2 regions of the Glaciimonas sp. GNP009 genome follow, and region 1 is predicted to be linked to the other one. Evidence: predicted binding sites of a transcription regulator. Region 1 holds the regulator's gene; the other holds the start of a gene.
What was found. The regulator sigma-54, encoded in region 1, starts transcription at its own class of promoters, with help from an activator protein. The targets are predictions, from matches to a motif close to TGGCANGNAANCTGCTTT.
Positions count from the first base shown of each region.

Region 2: the regulator sigma-54 is predicted to act here: its motif matches at 2,864-2,881, upstream of ACXX82_RS06920 (acetyl-CoA acetyltransferase).

Region 1 is NZ_JBTGUV010000004.1:1,850,552-1,854,983, reverse strand. It holds gene ACXX82_RS09075 (DUF4197 domain-containing protein) at 1-242, shown strand, start outside; gene hpf (ribosome hibernation-promoting factor, HPF/YfiA family) at 601-954, opposite strand; gene ACXX82_RS09065 (RNA polymerase factor sigma-54) at 1,088-2,575, opposite strand; gene lptB (LPS export ABC transporter ATP-binding protein) at 2,602-3,354, opposite strand; gene lptA (lipopolysaccharide transport periplasmic protein LptA) at 3,356-3,895, opposite strand; gene lptC (LPS export ABC transporter periplasmic protein LptC) at 3,969-4,432, opposite strand, start outside.
Region 2 is NZ_JBTGUV010000004.1:1,338,769-1,343,200, reverse strand. It holds gene ACXX82_RS06930 (TRAP transporter large permease) at 1-1,313, opposite strand, end outside; gene ACXX82_RS06925 (TRAP transporter substrate-binding protein) at 1,313-2,356, opposite strand; gene ACXX82_RS06920 (acetyl-CoA acetyltransferase) at 2,915-4,105, shown strand; gene ACXX82_RS06915 (acyl-CoA synthetase) at 4,307-4,432, shown strand, end outside.

The DNA.
Region 1 (4,432 bases):
CGATAGTAAAGAAAATCACCGACCGTAACGGTGTATCCACACAATACAATTCGACGATGGGATTGGTCAGTAAAACGGGTCTTGTGCCAGGTCAGGCGGCGACTGTTGAAGGCTATGTCACGCAGCGCACCTTGGATGGCTTGTTTTACATGATAGGGGAAGAGGAAAAAGCGATTCGACGTGATCCGATCGGTGCTGGCAGTGCAATTATCGGAAAAGTTTTTGGCGCATTAAAGCAATAGGCTGCGGCATACCATCGTCATGGTATTTTTGATGTGGACCGAATTGGGAAAGTTACGGGTCTGGCGACTTTATGAAAACTCTTTTGAGAGTGACGTTATAAAGCTTCTTGCTTAGTTATTTGTTTTGGCCGCTGTTTGAGGTGTACCCGGTTGCGTTCGAGACATTCGGCGATGCCTCCGAACACTGCTAAACGATGCAAAGTGTTACGAACATATTCGGGCAGGGCGTGTGTAAGTAATATAATTTTAAAATGACAAAGGGCGCATTAACTGCGCCCTTGCTCATTTGTCAGTATAGTATTTTTCAATTTATTTATTGAGCAATACTTACGTTGACCGCATTAGAGAACCCCGTCCATCACGTTGCTGCGATGGGCAAATCCTCAGGTAGATGCTTGATTGCCGAATGTTGATGATTCTGCAATTTGTCCTTATATTTAATCACTTGTCGATCGAGTTTGTCGATTAACAAATCGATGGCGGCGTAAAGGTCATGCGCAATGCTCTCGGCATGCAGGTCTTTGCCTTTAACGCGCAGATTAATTTCGGCTTTTTGACGCTTTTCTTTCTCTGTGATTTTGTCTACCGTCAGGATCACACTAATATCTATGACCTGATCGAAGTGGCGCTTGATACGCTCCAATTTGCTTAGCACGTGTTCGCGAATGGCGGGAGTTACGTCGAGGTGATGCCCACTAATTGTGAAATTCATACAGCGCTCCTATCAAGTGTGTCGTTGGCGGTTCGGACCGGGACGATTAATTCAGTGTTGAATCACCAATTTATTCATCAACCATAAATCAATCAGTCAGAACACAGCGACGTTTGTGCAAACAAGCAAACAGCTATAAAGATTTACGCAAATTGACCGGCGGAATTCGTAAAGCTTCGCGATATTTTGCGACGGTGCGACGGGCCACTACCATACCTTGTTCCGCGAGCATGTCGGCAATCTTGCTGTCAGAGAAAGGACTTTTAGAATCTTCCGCTCCTATCAGTTGTTTGATTAACGCCCGTATCGCCGTTGAGGAAGCCTCTCCACCTGCCTCTGTAGCAACATGGCTGCCAAAGAAATACTTTAATTCGAACATCCCGTGTGGGGTGAGCATGTATTTCTGAGTAGTTACACGTGAGATAGTACTCTCGTGTAATCCTAGTGTATCAGCTATTTCGCGCAACACAAGAGGTCGCATAGCAACCGCCCCATGTGAGAAAAAATTCCGTTGACGCTCAACAATTGCCTGCGCTACACGCAGTATGGTATCGAAGCGCTGACGCATATTTTTGATCAGCCACTTTGCCTCCTGTAGCTGCGAGTTAAGTGATCCCTCGCTCTTGCCCTGCTTGAGAATGTTGGCATAAAGAGCATTAACTCGAAGCCTTGGCATAACGTCATTGTTGAGCATTACCTGCCAACCATTTTTTGTTTTTCTGACAATTACATCTGGTACGACATAATCTGACGCACCGCCAGCAAAGGTCGCGCCGGGATGAGGATTACATTTTTTGATAATAATTTGTGCCTCGCGCAAATCTTCATCATCACACTCCAGCGCTTTTTTGATTTTATTAAAATCGCGCTGGGCAAATAAGGTCAGATAACCTTCAACGATTGTTAGTGCCAGTCGGCGTGTGACGAACGCTACTTTGGGAAATGCTTTGATTTGCAATGCGAGGCATTCTGACGCGTTGCGTGCTCCGACACCAGTTGGGTCGAAGCTTTGGACCATCTTCAAGGCCATCGACAATTCTTCTATCTCGATATCAAGTTGCTCTGGAAGACGTGCAAAAATATCGTCTAGTGATTCCTCCAGGTAGCCGTTTTCATCAAGCGCATCAATGATCAACTCGATCAATGCACGGTCGCGTTGCTGATCAACAGCTTCACGCATTTGTTTGAGCAAATGTTCGCGCAACGTCGATTCGCAGGCTTCTAATTGTGGTCGTGAATCCTCATCATCTGGGGCTTTGGAGGTTCGGGAAACGTCGTCAAAGCTCCATTCGCTGTCAGTATTGCCGTTCTCTTGATTGTTTTCGCCAGACTCGGGCGCTTCACCACCGCCCTCAGGCTCAGTTGGCGAGCTGCTTACTTCACTGTCACCTGGTGGCGCATCCATTGTTGAGGCACTGGTACTGATCGCCCCGTCGGCGAGTAATCGCACTGAATTGTCCAGGGGATCGTCGAGGCGTTCCAGTAACGGGTTATCCGAAAGGATATGTTCAAGTTCCTGATGTAACTCCAACGTAGACAATTGCAACAATCGAATCGATTGCTGCAATTGCGGGGTTAGCGCCAGATGCTGCGAGGTACGGAGTTGGAGAGATTGTTTCATGGGCGCTAGGGAATCCGTTGAATCCGTTACATGCGGAAATGTTCACCCAGATAAACTCGTCGCACTGATTCGTTGGCGATGATGTCGTCTGGACTGCCGCTGGCTAGCACGCTACCTTGGTTGATGATGTATGCCCGGTCACAAATGCCGAGCGTTTCGCGCACATTATGGTCGGTGATCAAGACACCGATGCCGCGCTCTTTAAGGAACCTGACGATACGTTGAATTTCGATAACGGCGATAGGATCAATACCGGCGAACGGCTCATCAAGAAGCACGAAGCGCGGATTGGTGGCTAAAGCACGGGCGATTTCAACTCGTCGTCGCTCTCCACCGGACAAAGATAATGCCTGATTTTCCCGCAATTTCTCAATTTGCAATTCTTGTAGCAGTGAATCGAGTTTGTCCGAGATTTCATCTTTGGTCAGTGCTTTGCCGTTTGGCCGCTGTAATTCAAGTACCGCACGAATATTGTCTTCGACCGTTAGCTTGCGAAAAACAGAGGCCTCTTGCGGCAGATAAGACAGGCCAAGCACCGCGCGTTGATGAATCGGTAAACGCGAGATGTCAACGCCATCTAAATCAATTGTTCCACCATCCGATGGCACCAGACCGACGATCATATAGAAAGAAGTCGTTTTTCCAGCGCCGTTAGGACCAAGCAAGCCGACGACCTCGCCGTTATTTACTTTCAAAGAGACATCGCGGACTACTTGGCGCGCGCCATAACTTTTTTGCAGCCCTTTAACGATCAAGGTGCTTAAATTTGTAGAGGTCATCTTATTTACTCTTCGGCTGGATGACTGCTTTGATGCGGCCCGCGCCAGGTTGACTATTGCCGGAAACATTGTTACTGACCGAGTAGAACTCCACGCGACTATCGTAAGAGATGAATTCGCCGTTTACAACATCGGTGACTTTGGTCCCTTGCAGACGTCGCATTTGCGCTTTCGAAAATAATTTAACGATTTCAGTTTTATCGTCGTACTCAATTCGCTCAGCTTCACCTTCGATCCATAAGTCAGGACCGCCGTCGCGCTTTTGGCGAAACGTGGCTAAGCCACCGGGAGGTGCGTATAAGGTGGCAAATTGATAGCCTGATGGGTCCGTCGTGACGACGACTTTGTTGGCTTTCATGATCAGCGTGCCGCGGGTCAGTATCACCTTGCCGGTGAATATCTTTACTTGTTTTACGTCGTCCAGCGTGAACTGGTCTGCGTCTACGTTGGATGGTTTATCTGCGTCAGCTTTTTCAGCATGGGCACCTGAAATACAAGTCAGTTGCAGCGCGAGTAGGGTTAAAAATAGAATACGTTTCATAAAAATCCTGAAAGGGGATACTGGCACTAAAAGCAACAATGGCTTCAATAGGATTATCCGGTAATCATGTGAGTTATTTAGTCTGCCGCGGTGTTGCGCGATAGGTGCCACGGACATTGTTTAATAGGCGTAATTGCATAGTCGCATTATTGGCATACATACCAACACCGGTCATTTTCGACTGATCGATCGTGATTTCGACCGCCTTGTTACTTGTCATAATGTCATCATCTGGCAATAGCTGAAGGTACTCGGACTGCAAATGAAGCTTTGACGACTTTGGCGTCGCTGAGCGGTCTGCGTTCACATTGCCGTACATATTCACTTTACTGTTGTTGTCTTCGATTTTGGCAGTATTGGAGCGCAAGGTCATCGGCGGTTGTTGTTTATCAAGGCTACGAATGACGGGAAGAATCACGTCAAATGAATCGTCGGCGGGATTGTGCGTCAGGCGTTGACCTGAGATGTTGTAGCGTGGCTGACCATTAAGTGCGAGTTGCACATAATTAAAATTTTCGACGTAATAATCAGGCGCAA
Region 2 (4,432 bases), 510 kb from region 1:
GTCGCGACACCTTCGATGACTGCCACGCGGATCAGTATCGGGAGTGCCAGAGCGGGTATGGCGATGATCAGTGTTTTACCAATGACTGCAAATGAAGCACGTTTGATGTTGGTGATCGGCTCCCGACGGGCCCGAAGCCAGCAGACTGACCCAATAGCGATAGTCGCAATTACCGCTGGCATCAAGCCACCGATGAACAATGACGTAATGGATACGCTACACACCGCACCGATCGTGATCAGCACCAGACTTGGCGGAATCGTTTCGGTCATGGCACCGCTTCCTGACAATAGCGCCACCAATTCCTCCGGCTTGGCGCCGCGTTTCTTCATCTCAGGGAACAGAGCCGGTGCAATGGCCGCCATATCGGCTGCTTTAGAGCCGGATATACCCGATACCAGAAACATCGCGCCAAGGAGGACGTATTGCAAGCCGCCGCGTACGTGTCCAAGCAACGCGGCCATGAAATCGATCAGCGTACGCGCCAGACCGCTGATTTCCAGCAGTGCGCCGAGCAAAACAAATAACGGTACCGAGAGTAAAATCAGACTGGACATACCTTCGTCCATGCGGCTCACCACGATCATCATTGGCGCATTCGTGGCTAACGCCAGATAAGCCATGGTGGCAGTACCGAATGCAAACGCAATTGGAATACCGCCAGCCACGCACGCACCAATCAGCACGACGAAAAATATGATCAGATTGTAGTTGCCCATGGCGAGCAGCAATGGTTTGCCTAGCCACAAAGCCAGAGCGATAACGCCCACCACACCGATTGCTGAGGTGACTTGTTTAAAGGTCGCATGGCTAGCCATACGGGCAACCGCAGCCAGCAACATCAAAATGGCACCGACTGGCAAAGCCGCCGCACGCAGGCCGTCCGGAATTTCCAGAGCGGGCGTGGTGATCGCCATTTGGTCGGTCGCATGGGTGACGGCCGGGTGAATGATCATCAGAACAAAGATGCAGACAATCAGCGCTGCCACAGTCTCGAACCAGATGCGCCATTTTTCGGAAAGTTTATTAACAATCGCCGTTAGCCGCATATGTTCACCACGGTCAAGCGCCAGCACCGCACCCAGCATCGATAGCCAGATGAATAGTGTTGAGGCCAGTTCGTCCGACCAGATCAGCGGATCGTGCAACGCATAGCGATAGGTCACGCCGATCAGCAATATCAACGTCTCAACAATCACCAGCGTTGCCGCCACCGCAGCGACAACGTGCATCACGCCGCGGTTGACCGTCGCCAGAAGCCGCGCCAGAAAATGGCTTTGCACTGGTGTGGTATAGGTCGTAGCGGCGTCCATCAGGCCAATTTTCCAGTGTATTTCTCAAGGATGGCCCAAGCCTCATCCCCAAATTTTTTGTGCCATTGCTCGTAAAATCCAGCACTACGTAGCTTGGTGCGAAAAGCGTCGTTGTTGGTATCGTTGAATTGCAGGCCTTTGGTTTTCATTTCGGCGACTAGTGAATCGTTAAGTGCCTTGGTGTCAACGCGTTGCTTCAGACCGGCTTCGTTGATATTACGCGTGACGATATCCTGAAGATCCTTCGGCAGCTTTTCGAACGAGGTTTTATTTGCCAGACACCAAAAACCATCCCACATATGATTCGTCATCGAACAATATTTCTGCACTTCGTACAGTTTGGCAGTCGAGATGATCGCTAGTGGATTTTCCTGGCCTTCGACGATTTTTGTTTGCAGCGCTGAATAGACTTCGGCAAAGTTAATGCTGGTTGGCGCAGCATCAAATGCGCGGAACATTGAGGTCCAGAGTGGACTTGGTGGAACGCGTAATTTCATACCTTTCAAGTCTTCCGGCTTATTAATCGGGCGACTGCTGTTGGTGATTTGGCGATAGCCGTTATCCCAAATTTTGTCGAACGCGAACAGTGTCGATTTCGCCGAAATCTGTTTGCGCACGTGGGCGCCAAGATCGCCATCCATCGCTGCCCACACTTGGTTGTAATCTTTAAATGCAAAACCAATTCCGCTGATTTGTGCATCCGAGACTAGTGTTCCAAGAATCAACGGTGAAAGCAAAAAGTAATCAATAGCGCCAGCACGAATTTGCGACAGCATGTCGGTATCAGTACCGAGCTGGCTATTTGGATAGACTTGCATATCAATGCGACCTTTTGAGTCGGTCGCAATTTTTGCCGCCATTTCTTTTGCCCGCACATTCATCGGATGTGTGACTGGCAGATTATTGGCGAATTTTAAGGTGAACTCGGCAGCGGCAAAAGCTTGTGTCGAAACCATACTTAAGCCACTGGCGGCGATTGCCGATGTGGCAGAAATTGTTTTCAAAAAATTGCGGCGTGAAATGATACCAACGCGATTACCCATCTGTTTGTCTCCTGGATTTTAGTTATATAAAAAATGATCTCTGGAACCTGGTAGCTACGCTGCGTAAGATTGGATAGAGCAATTTAAGTGCCAAGGCCCAGTTTTGCTATCGGCGGTTATTCCGATTGGCTATATTGTCGTGCTTCTCTTCCTCCTCGTCTCTTGCTCTGGCAGCTATCCTCAGCCCAGTGCTGATATTCTCGTCTAAAAATGCAATTTCGACAAAGGATGTCAGGTGTTTATTTTGTGCGACACCTGTCGCATAAAATAAACACCTGTCGTTACTGCGGTGCAGCAAAATTCTTTATCGCACGCTGCACGCCAGTTGCTATGCAATCGCCGCCCCAAAAATCGGTCCATACGCCACGCCGCTGCGCAAAAGGATAATATTGACGCCATACGCTTTCATTCGCTTCTACTTCATTTTTCGCCTTGATCTACATTGAGAATGACCATTTGATAGTTCTTGGCGACAGTTACCTATAGTTGCCGTTCGTGTCATAACCTTGGCATTATTTTTGCATAGCATTATTCTGAAAACTCTTTTTAGGAATCCAAATGACGACTTCCTCTCCATCGACTTCCGCCCCATGCATTACCGGCTGGAACCATTCTAAGTTTGGTAAACTTGATGCCCTCGATCCTGAAATATTGATTGCCGAAGTAGCGCAGGCGGCGATAGCGCACGCGGGTCTGACACCGGCCGATATCAGTTCTATTCACATCGGCACCTTTAATGGCGGCTTTCTGCAGCAGGATTTTCCTTCTTCGCTCATTTTTAATAGCATTCCGGAAATGCGATTCACGCCAGCAGTCCGGGTCGAAAACGCTTGCGCCACCGGCTCAGCAGCAATTCATTCAGGATTACAGGCAATTTTATCCGGTCAGTCGCGCCATGCGCTAGTCATTGGCTACGAAAAAATGAGCGAACTGGCTACAGCGGCAGTTGGCGATGTCTTGCTCAAATGTTCCTACGTTAAAGAAGAAGCGGCCATTGCTGGCGGTTTCGCAGGTGTGTTCGGCAATATTGCCCAAGCCTATTTTGATCGTTACGGCGATCAGTCGGATGCTTTGGCAGCAATCGCAGCAAAGAACCATAAAAATGGCGCGGCCAATCCTTATGCGCATATGCGCAAAGATCTGGGCTTTGACTTTTGCCGTCATGTATCTGAAAAGAATCCATTCGTCGCCGGCCCGCTGAAACGTACCGATTGTTCCTTGATTTCAGACGGTGCAGTGGCAATGATCATCAGCGCCGCTGATGTCGCTAAAAGTATGCCGCGTGCGGTGCAGTTTCGCTCGGCAGTGCACGTCAATGATTTTCTGCCGCTCAGTCGGCGTGACCCAACGTCCTTCGAGGGCGGCAGTCTGGCGTGGAAGAGGGCGCTGGCGCAGGCAAAGTTGACGCTTACAGATCTGTCGCTGGTAGAAACCCACGACTGCTTTACTATCGCGGAATTGCTGGAATATGAAGCAATGGGTTTGGCTGAGCCAGGACGAGGCGCGCACGCGATTCTCGACGGCGTCACCACCAAAGAAGGCCGTTTACCGATTAATCCTTCTGGCGGACTGAAATCGAAAGGTCATCCAATTGGCGCCACCGGTGTTTCAATGCATGTCATGGCAGCGATGCAGGCTTGCCACGATGCGGGCGAAATGCAAATAGCGGATGCCAGATATGTCGGCGTATTCAATATGGGCGGTGCCGCAGTAGCAAATTATGTCAGCATTTTAGAGCGCGTCAGGTAGGTACCTCGAAAAACCTGCTGCCCAAACAGGTACCTCAAAAAACCTGCTGCGCAAACCAATCTCGCATTTCCGATGCTCACCGTACCTCCGTACGGCTCTGCTTCTCAATGCGACCCTGGCTCGTGCAACAGGTTTTTTGAGGCACCTGATGAGGCGGTGTAAAAGCAAAGCAAACCAGAGCAAATCAATCTTGAATTCTTGATGTTTGTCTTGTCTCCGCACAGCTCACATGCAACAACAATTAATAAGCCCAACCGAAATAAGAGCGAGACCATGTTAAAAAAAGTCATGAATCTGGGGCGGCTGTTATCGGATGTCGCGCGCCGT